2 regions of the Rossellomorea sp. DA94 genome follow, and region 1 is predicted to be linked to the other one. Evidence: riboswitches for the same ligand, from Rfam matches in the RefSeq annotation. Region 1 holds a riboswitch; the other holds the start of a gene.

Region 1 (4,789 bases):
AGGCGGATAATTCAATCTGGTTTGTGATCAATGGAAATGGTAAATAAGATTGAAGCATATTCCACTGATGGTCTTTAAAGTTGGATACTCCGAAATGACGGACTTTCCCTTCTTCTTTTAATTGTGTGAAGGCTTCAGCTACCTCTTCCCCGTTCATGAATGGGTCCGGTCTGTGAATCAACAAGAGATCAATGTAATCCGTTTTTAATTGTTGGAGAGAATGTTCAACCGAGGTGAGAATATGTTTCTTACTCGTGTTGTAGTGATGCGTCTTGTGCTCCGGTCGATTGTCGGAAGGCAGGACGATGCCGCATTTTGTTACGATCTCCATCTTCTCCCGCAAGGATGGTTGGAGGGCTAGCGCCTCACCGAATAAGGTTTCACACATATAAGAACCATAAATATCGGCATGGTCAAACGTTGTGATTCCGTTTTCAATATTGTGTTGGATCAATGATAACGTATCTTCCTTGGACTGCTTCCAGTCTGATAGTCTCCATAATCCATGAATGATCCTCGAGAATGATAAGTCTTCTGTCATTTGTATTCTTTGCATAGGTGAAACCTCTTTTCGTATGGTATGTGTATATTCTTTCAAAGTCATACTACAAGTATATTACTATGTATGGAAAGGAAATAGAAATGATTGAACCTCTTCAGGATATTGTACGTCATTGGGGAATGGATCCCACTTCCTTCAAAACACTTCTTCTTCATCCTGATGTTACGGAAGTGAAGGCAGAAGGAAAGACCTTCTATTTAAAAAGAAGAGTGTATTCTTCCCCTGAAAATCGGATGGAGGAGCTCTATTTAACCGATTATTTAATGAGTCATCACCTTAACGTTGAATCCCCTCTATTAACTTGCTCACAACTTCCTTATGTAAAAGAAGAAGAGCAAATCTATTCTCTTTATGAGGCCCTTGAAGGAACGCCATTGAAGGAATGGTCTGCCGACTCCCTGACAAATGCAGGAGCATACCTTGCAACCCTTCATCTCATCCTTAAAGACTATCGGTGTCATTATGAAACGAAGGGCTGGGAGATTGAAAGTCATGTAACAGAATGGGTGAAGGAGCTTGAAACTGAATCGATCGGCATAAGGGGGCAAGTGATCTTATTAAAGATGAAGGGGTGGGAGCATCCCTACCGGTGTTTGCCACATCAATTCGTTCATAGCGACTACAATTCGGGGAATATTTTGATGCAGGGAGGAGAAGTGTGCGGGATCATTGATTTTGAACGAATCCGGACGGCACCCCGGATTACTGACATCGGCTACTTCCTCGCAGGTATGCTCAAAGCAGCCCCGAAAGAGAAAAAAGATGAGTCAATGAAATGGATTCTGGCATTTATGAAAGGATATGAAAGGCATGCCCCTTTGACTGCAGGAGAGAAAAGGATCTTGCCGTCAATAGTCATTCTCTTTCTCCTGCAATATGCCTTTTTAACCTATCATCAGGGATATACAGAAGCGGGTGCTTCGTGCATGAATTTCATCGAGGAACTGTTTGCATCGGCTTATTTTCATGGAGTCTTTCAATATGAGAAGGAAAAGCTTGAATAACCTTTCATTCTATGGCAAAGTAGGGAGGAAGATAACGTTAAATTTCATATTCCACGTGTAGGGGGACCGGAGTGGCCGGTTGAGATTGTATCCTGTAGATACTGACCCTTTGAACCTGAACTGGCTGATACCAGCGTAGGAAACATTCTCTTAAACGATACATAACCTGTTTAACGATGCGTCCCGCGGCTGAAGCTTGGGGCGTTTTTTTGTTTCACCCCTGAATTTACGCCTCAACTGCCTTTGGTTTACATTCATTTTCCAGAATAAGCGAAGAATATAGGAATGAGACGTTACGACCGCAAAAGACCGAAGGAGGAATCATCATGAAAAAATGGATGTTCCTCATCTGCTCTGTACTTCTTTTATCCGCCTGTAACGGTGGGGAAGATGCAGCCGATGAGAAGATGGACAATCTTAAAAAAGTAAATGTCGTACTCGACTGGACACCAAATACCAACCACACTGGATTGTATGTAGCGAAAGAAAAAGGCTACTTCAAGGATCAGGGACTGGATGTAGACATCATCCTGCCCGGGGAAGCGGGTGCCGATCAACTCGTTGCATCGGGGAAAGCCGATTTCGGAGTTGGATATCAGGAAGGTGTCACTCAAGCGAGGGTCCAGGATGTACCCATCGTATCCATAGCTGCCATCATACAGCATAATACGTCGGGGTTTGCTTCCCCGAAGAGTAAGGGTATTACAAAACCAAAGGATTTTGAAGGGAAAAGCTATGGCGGCTGGGGTTCACCCGTTGAGAAAGCCGTTATGGATTCAATCATGAAGCAAGAAAACGCGGATGTAGAAAAAGTGAATTTCATCAACATGGGAGACACCGATTTCTTTACTGCCGTTAAACGGGACGTTGACTTCGCCTGGATTTATTATGGATGGACAGGAATTGAAGCTGAACTCCGCGGTGAAGAGTTGAACATGATGTATGTAAAGGATTATTCCGATAAACTGGATTACTACACTCCAGTACTTACAACAAATGAGAAAATGATCGATTCAGATCCTGAAACGGTCAAGGCATTCATGGTAGCTGCTTCCAAAGGGTATCAATACACAATCGACAACCCGAAAGAAGCGGGAGAGATTTTATTAGATGCAGCTCCAGATCTTGATAAAGAATTGGTCATGAAGAGTCAGGAATGGCTCGCACCCAAATATAAAGATGATGCTGACCGATGGGGAGAGCAGAAACTGGAAGTCTGGGAGAACTATGCGTCATGGATGTATGAAAATGATTTATTAGATAAGAAACTCGAAAGCAAGAAAGCATTCACGAACGAATTCTTACCAAAATAAGAGGTGAACAAAATGGGGAACGCACTTGTAAGCATACAAATCATTCCAAAGACCAAGAACGGTGAAGATGTGATTCCATATGTGGATGAAGCGATCGCAATCATCGAAAAATCGGGAGTGCGATATGAAGTCCATCCTTTGGAAACGACGATGGAGGGGAATCTGTCACAATTATTCAAGGTGATTGAACAGATGAATGAACGAATGATTGAAATAGGAAGCAAAAATGTCATTTCCCAGATCAAAGTATTGTACCAGCCGGATGGGATCGAAATGGACGACTTAACGGAGAAATATAAAGGATGAGGACTTGGATTTCAAAAGGATGGAGACCCTTCTTGGTCCTCATCCTTTTATTCATCATTTGGGAAGTGGCCATTAAATTATTTGAGGTGCCAGCCTGGCTGATGCCGTCGCCTTCAGAGATATGGGAAGAAGGAATTGCCTCGTGGTCTGAGTTCAAGGGGAATTTCTCATCAACGGCATTTCTGACGATCACAGGGTTTGCGATCGGCTGTTCGATCGGGCTCGGGACAGCGGTGGTACTGCATCTCCTCCCTAAGGTAAGGGAAGCGGTCTATCCTCTCATGATCCTATCTCAGAATATACCCATCATTGTATTGGCCCCTCTCCTTGTCATTTGGTTCGGATTCGGACTCCTGCCCAAAATCATCGTCATTACCTTGATTTGTTTCTTTCCTGTGGCTGTTTCGGCGATGGATGGATTCAGGCAGACGAATGGAGAGTATATTCTTTATATGAAAATGTCCGGTGCAACCAAAGGACAGATTTTCCGGAAAGTGGAGTGGCCACATGCACTGCCTTCCATCTTCTCCGGTTTGAAAATCTCCGCTACCTATAGTGTGATGGGAGCGGTCATTTCGGAGTGGCTTGGTGCTCAAAAAGGGATTGGCGTCTATATGACTCTTGCATCCTCTTCCTTCAGGACCGACAGGGTGTTTGTCGCCATTTTCATGATCATGCTCCTAAGCCTGCTGTTCTTTGGACTCATCGTACTATTAGAAAGAGTCATGGTGAAGTGGAATCGAAAGGAGGACAAATAACATGACGACGTTATCGATCCAAAATATGTCCAAATCCTTTGATGGTGAATTGATCCTCGATGATCTTTCCATTCAAGTAGGGGAAGGTGAGTTTGTTTCCATCCTTGGGCCTTCAGGAAGTGGGAAAAGTACGTTATTTCACGTGATCGGTGGATTATTCGCACCCGATTCAGGAGATATAAAGCTCGATGGACAGTCGATCAATGGCCGTAGAGGGTCCATCAGCTATATGCCACAAAGTCCGTCCCTCTTACCGTGGAGGACGGTGATCGAGAATGTGATGCTTGGTCAGGAGCTGCATGGAAAGAGGGATAAGGAAATGGCGATGGGGATGATTGAGCGCGCCGGTTTGAAGGGCTATGAGGACGCTTACCCTGAAGATCTTTCAGGAGGGATGAAACAGCGCGTTGCATTTATTCGTGCACTGGTCAGTCCCCAATCCTTTTTATGCCTGGATGAACCATTTTCTGCCCTTGATGAATTTACCCGATTGGACATGCAGAGGTGGCTCCTTTCCATATGGGAAGAAGACTTAAGTTCAGTCCTGTTTGTCACTCATAATATCGACGAAGCACTTTTCTTGTCGGACCGTATCATTGTGTTATCAACCAGACCGGCACGCGTGCAAAAGGAATTCAAGGTGCCTTTCCCGCGACCTCGTGATAAAGAAATCCTTCTAACCGAAGAGTTCCTAAAATGGAAAACGGATATTTTCGAGGAATTATCCCAGTATGTGTAAACCATCGCTTATCGATGCTCATACTCATCTGGACTTATATGAAAAGGAAGAACGTGAAAAAATCCTGAGGGAGCTCGATCTCTACTCAGTAGAGGCTCTCATTTCTG
Region 2 (4,789 bases), 1.0 Mb from region 1:
CAGATATTCCTCCCATGCGCCCGAGTACCAGACACCCAAGTTCTTCAACGAATCTTTGTTTTGGTTCAGGATCCACTCTTTCGCTCCATCCGCCATAATGGTTCCATCGGCATCGAAAAGAATGATTCGATCGATCATGTCAAGAACGTGATCAAGTTTATGCTCTACGATCACCAGGGTCTTATCTAAACCGATTTCTTTGATTGTTTTCCAGACAGACTTTGTACTTTCCTCATCCAATAATGAAGTCGGTTCGTCCAGGAACAAGGTATCGGGTCTCAGGGCAAGCGCAGAAGCAATGGCCAATTTCTGCTTCATGCCTCCTGATAATGTTGAGATTTTCGTATGGGGATCCTCAAGTTCCAGTCCCACCTCCGATAGCAGCCATTGTATTTCCCCTTTCATCTCTTCACGGGGAGTCTGTAAATTCTCCAGCACAAAGGCTAATTCTTCATCCACAAATGGCATACAAAATTGCGAATCCGGATCTTGGAATACATAGCCATAGGAATCAGACACCTCCAATTTTGCAGCCCTCATGGGAACATCCACGGAGCGGGGGATCACTCCGGATAAAACATGTAAAAGTGTTGACTTCCCGCATCCTGATGGACCCAATAGCAATACTTTCTCCCCTTCATTGATAGAAAGACTGACTTCATTAAACATCCGTTTCCCTGTTCCGGGATAGGTAAGTCGAAGGTTTTCGACATGCATAAGCATCATCCCCTTTACTGGTTCAATACATCGTAATCATCCTGACTTGCACGTCTGACCAGACTTGTGACTCCGGTTTTCTCGAGGGCCCTGACCAAATAAAATGATCCTGCACCTGCGATGACAATCGATCCCAGTAATCTTGCAAAGATAAACAATGACAGATTCCAAAGGACTAAATCTCCCATATACCCTTTCATGTAATCCATGAAGATGGATCCCCATGCAGAACCGAACGCAGCAAAACATATAATCGAAAGATCATAGCGTCTATATTTCGTCAGGAAGAAAACCGATTCTGCCATTAACCCTTGAATGACTCCGAATAAAAGGACCTCGAGTCCCCATTCAGAGCCCATGAGAAACTCTCCTGAAGAAGCGGCGATTTCGGCTAAAAGGGCGAAGCCGGGTTTACGGATGATCAAGAATGCTACTGTGGCCGCCATGAACCACATTCCATAGATGAGTTGGTCTGCATGCAACCCGATCGGCTTCAACAAGTTATAAAATGGGCCCCAAAGCTTATAAATGACCCCGAACATGATGGAAATGACCACCGTCACTAAAACATCGGTTAGTTTTAATTTAGACATGGTGTCCGCTCATTTCTTTCCCTGCATCCAGTGCATGCTGAAACGGCCATTTTTCAAGGGTGTAAGCCATCTCCCAAAACTGCCATTCATAAATGCTGCTCAAAATGAAATTTTCTTTCATTCTTTCTTTATCGTGTTGGGTCATTGTTTCTGCCAATTCATCAAGACGATTGATTTGTTCCTCCACTAACTCTTTAAACCATTCCCCACCGTATGCCTCAATCCATTCCTGATACACCGGTTGTTCCGGCGTGCATGATTTCAAGCGTTCCCCGATCTCATAATAGAGCCAGTAACATGGGAGGATCGCCGCCAGGATATCAGCTAAGCCCCCATATCTTGCGGAACGATACATATGGGACGTATAAGCGTACGCTGTAGGAGCCGGTTTGAAATTCTTTTTTTCTTCATCCGCGATCCCTAAACGTTTAGAGAAATTTTCATGAAGAGAAAGCTCTGCTTCATTGGTTCCTACAGCGTGGGATGCCATTCGTGATGTGGTATGTAAGTCCAATGCTTTTGCAGCACCAAGCGCCTGCACCTTCGAGAAATGTGAAAGGTAATAGGCATCTTGCAAGAGGTAGTACTTGAACTTCTCGATGGGGAGAGTCCCATCCCCGATCCCTTTGACGAAAGGATGATCGAAGCTTGCGTCCCAAATGTCGTTGACTTCGTTTCGTAACGCTGTTGAAAATGTCATGATTTCCTGCTCCTTTTCCAGACGACCCGAAATGGGCAACAAAAAAAGCCACTTTCCATTATGCATACAGCATACAGAAAGTGGCTTGAGATCAGAATAATAGAATTATATTCTATGTGACCGTCAAACACCACTTCCCTACGCTGGTCTCAACCAGATCAGGTTCAAAGGGTCTTAAAGTCACACTTTAATCTCAGCCTTTTCGAAGGCACCCCTAGTGGATCGTCTTATGAAATTTTGTTTTCGATGTTATCGTATCATGATTCAAATAGTTGTCAACTTAAAAAAAGTAAATCTCGATTCTAACACGATTTCAAATTAGCTGTCGGACTCAATGACAGCCAGAGGTTCAGTATGATTAATTCTACAGAAAATTATTTTTGAAATAAGTTTGTCTATCCATTTTCCTCTTCTTATTAATTATGAATAAACATTCAATGTAATGAATTGTTATAAAAAGGGGACGGACCTTCAAAAAGGTCCGTCCCTCGGTTTATTTAAACCATCCTTTTTCTTTGGATTGTGTGATGGCTTCGATTCGGTTTTTCACTTCCAGCTTGTCGAGTATAGTGGAGATATAGTTCCTTACAGTACCTGTTTTAAGCTTTAGTTCATCGGCGATTTCCTTTGTGTTTTTTCCATCGGCAACGAGCTCGAGTACTTCTTTTTCACGGTCTGTGAGGGGATTTTCTTCGCTGTAGACATCATCCATCAGCTCCGGTGCATAGATACGCTTACCATCCATCACAAGCCGGATAGAGTTCGCCAGTTCCTCACTCGGACTGTCCTTCAACAAATACCCTTTCACTCCACCCTTTAATGCCCGCTGAAAGTAGCCTGATCTGGCAAAAGTGGTAAGGATGATCACCTTACAATCTTCCCCTTTTAATTCCTCTGCCGCTTCAAGCCCCGTTTTTTCAGGCATTTCAATATCCATGATACAAATATCCGGCTTCAGTTCATGAACGAGGGAAATGGCTTCTTCTCCATTGCCTGCTTTTCCTACCACTTCCATATCATCTTCAAGGCTCAATAGAGACCCCAATGCGCCCAACAGCATCCGCTGATCTTCTGCAATCACAATTCGAATCATTCCATTCCCTCCCTGTCTGTCTGCTTGATTACTTTCGGAACCCTCATGATCAAGGTGGTACCATCCACCGAAACGATTTCAAGGCTTCCGTTGACAAATTCCAACCGCTCTCTCATCCCGATCAGACCACTGCCTTTGGACTGAGTATAGTCACTCCCGATCCCCACACCATCATCCTTCACCACAATGGTCATCTCTTTATCCGATTCCTCGATGATCAATTCACAAGTGGAAGCCTTGCTGTGTTTTACTACATTGGTGACAGCCTCTTTCAAGCACATGCTTAAGATGTTTTCTAAAAAGAGTGAGGTTTGAGGAAGGGTGGTGTCCTCAGTCATACGGAATTCGATCTCAGCTGCCTTCAGGAGCTGCTTGATCCTGACGATTTCATCTTTCAATCGAATCCCCCTCATCTGGGAGACCATCGTCCTGACCTCACTCAATGCGGTTCTTGCCGTTTGCTGGACGTCCTGTAATTCACTTCTGGCCTGCTCCGGATCCTTGTACACCAATTTTCTCGCAAGATCACTTTTCAGTCCGATCAATGAAAGCTTTTGACCAAGTGTATCGTGCAGATCCCTGGCAATTCTCTGACGCTCTTCCTGTTTGACAAGATCCGATATCCGCTTATTAGCATCTTCCAGTTGGTCTTCCAGCTGGACCTGTTTATTTCGATTATAAATATTGAATGGAAGCAGGATGACGCTGATCCAGATAATCAGAATGAAGGGAAACTGGGAAATGAATAATTCGTCCTGCAGCACGAAGTTATAATTGATAGATGCCGTCGTCAGGACTAGATGAATGATGTAAAGGGTCAAAAATGCAACCCGGTTTTTTATATTCCCGTTATAGTAAGCAATGTAAAAAGCAAAATAAATAAAATTAAACTGGATGGTCATGGTGATAGATATCGCAATCAATATCGATGTCCATAAATAAACCGGCCAATCCTTCGAGAGAAAAGCAAAGCGTAAAGAAATAAAAAATGTAATGGTCAAGAAAATCCCCACCGCAATTTCAATCGTAGAAGAAGATTGAAAGATAAAGTAAAATGGCAGAATGCTGATAATACTCCATATGTAGGGGGAAATACCTGAACCTCTTTGAATATTGATTAATTTTTTCGGCATTTGCACGCTGAATACCTCTTTTGTTTTCAATGTTTTGAATATGTTTCCTATATTATGACATATATGAACCTGATTTTCACATGTTGCCTTTGAGTATTTATTGGTCTTCAGGGGTGTCTGAATACTAGTATTTTCGGTTTTGAATTCTTTTTTGCTTCTCCATGATCTCATAGGATTTCTGAATGATGTCTGTTAAGACGTCACCTTTATAGACTCTACCAATTTTTGTGTTCTGCTGATAGTATTCTACAATTTCATCCAATTTCTCCGACGTTTCTTTATCAACCCTTACATTAAGTTGCATTCTTCCTTGATCTGACAAGGTTCGCCCTCCTATTCTATCAATGTGATATCATCTGCTAGCACTTTGTTATCACAAGTATATCAGATGATATCACATATACATACAGTTCAATTGTCATATTTATCTTGGAATAGCAAAACAGCCCGGGCAAATTTCTCCCGGGCTGTTTTCCCATATTAGTTGTCTTCAATCGTGACTGTTACCGGATCGATATCCATCTTAACTTCGAGGAATGAATAATCATCTTTG

Evidence for each region. A riboswitch is a leader RNA that binds a small molecule or an ion and turns the genes downstream of it on or off. The one in region 1 is predicted to bind thiamine pyrophosphate.
Region 2: another riboswitch for thiamine pyrophosphate. It lies ahead of tenA (thiaminase II); the one in region 1 lies ahead of P8596_RS07510 (ABC transporter substrate-binding protein).

What each region holds. Positions count from the first base shown of each region.
Region 1 covers NZ_CP122397.1:1,417,844-1,422,632, forward strand. Annotated here, with positions in the region: gene P8596_RS07500 (aldo/keto reductase) at 1-556, opposite strand, end outside; gene P8596_RS07505 (phosphotransferase enzyme family protein) at 643-1,566, shown strand; TPP riboswitch at 1,616-1,725, shown strand; gene P8596_RS07510 (ABC transporter substrate-binding protein) at 1,893-2,879, shown strand; gene P8596_RS07515 (thiamine-binding protein) at 2,892-3,185, shown strand; gene P8596_RS07520 (ABC transporter permease) at 3,182-3,943, shown strand; gene P8596_RS07525 (ABC transporter ATP-binding protein) at 3,945-4,682, shown strand; gene P8596_RS07530 (TatD family hydrolase) at 4,675-4,789, shown strand, end outside.
Region 2 covers NZ_CP122397.1:2,455,840-2,460,628, forward strand. Annotated here, with positions in the region: gene P8596_RS12740 (ABC transporter ATP-binding protein) at 1-717, opposite strand, end outside; gene P8596_RS12745 (ECF transporter S component) at 732-1,310, opposite strand; gene tenA (thiaminase II) at 1,303-2,010, opposite strand; TPP riboswitch at 2,129-2,236, opposite strand; gene P8596_RS12755 (response regulator transcription factor) at 2,504-3,103, opposite strand; gene P8596_RS12760 (sensor histidine kinase) at 3,100-4,236, opposite strand; gene P8596_RS12765 (hypothetical protein) at 4,361-4,558, opposite strand; gene P8596_RS12770 (cyanophycinase) at 4,717-4,789, opposite strand, start outside.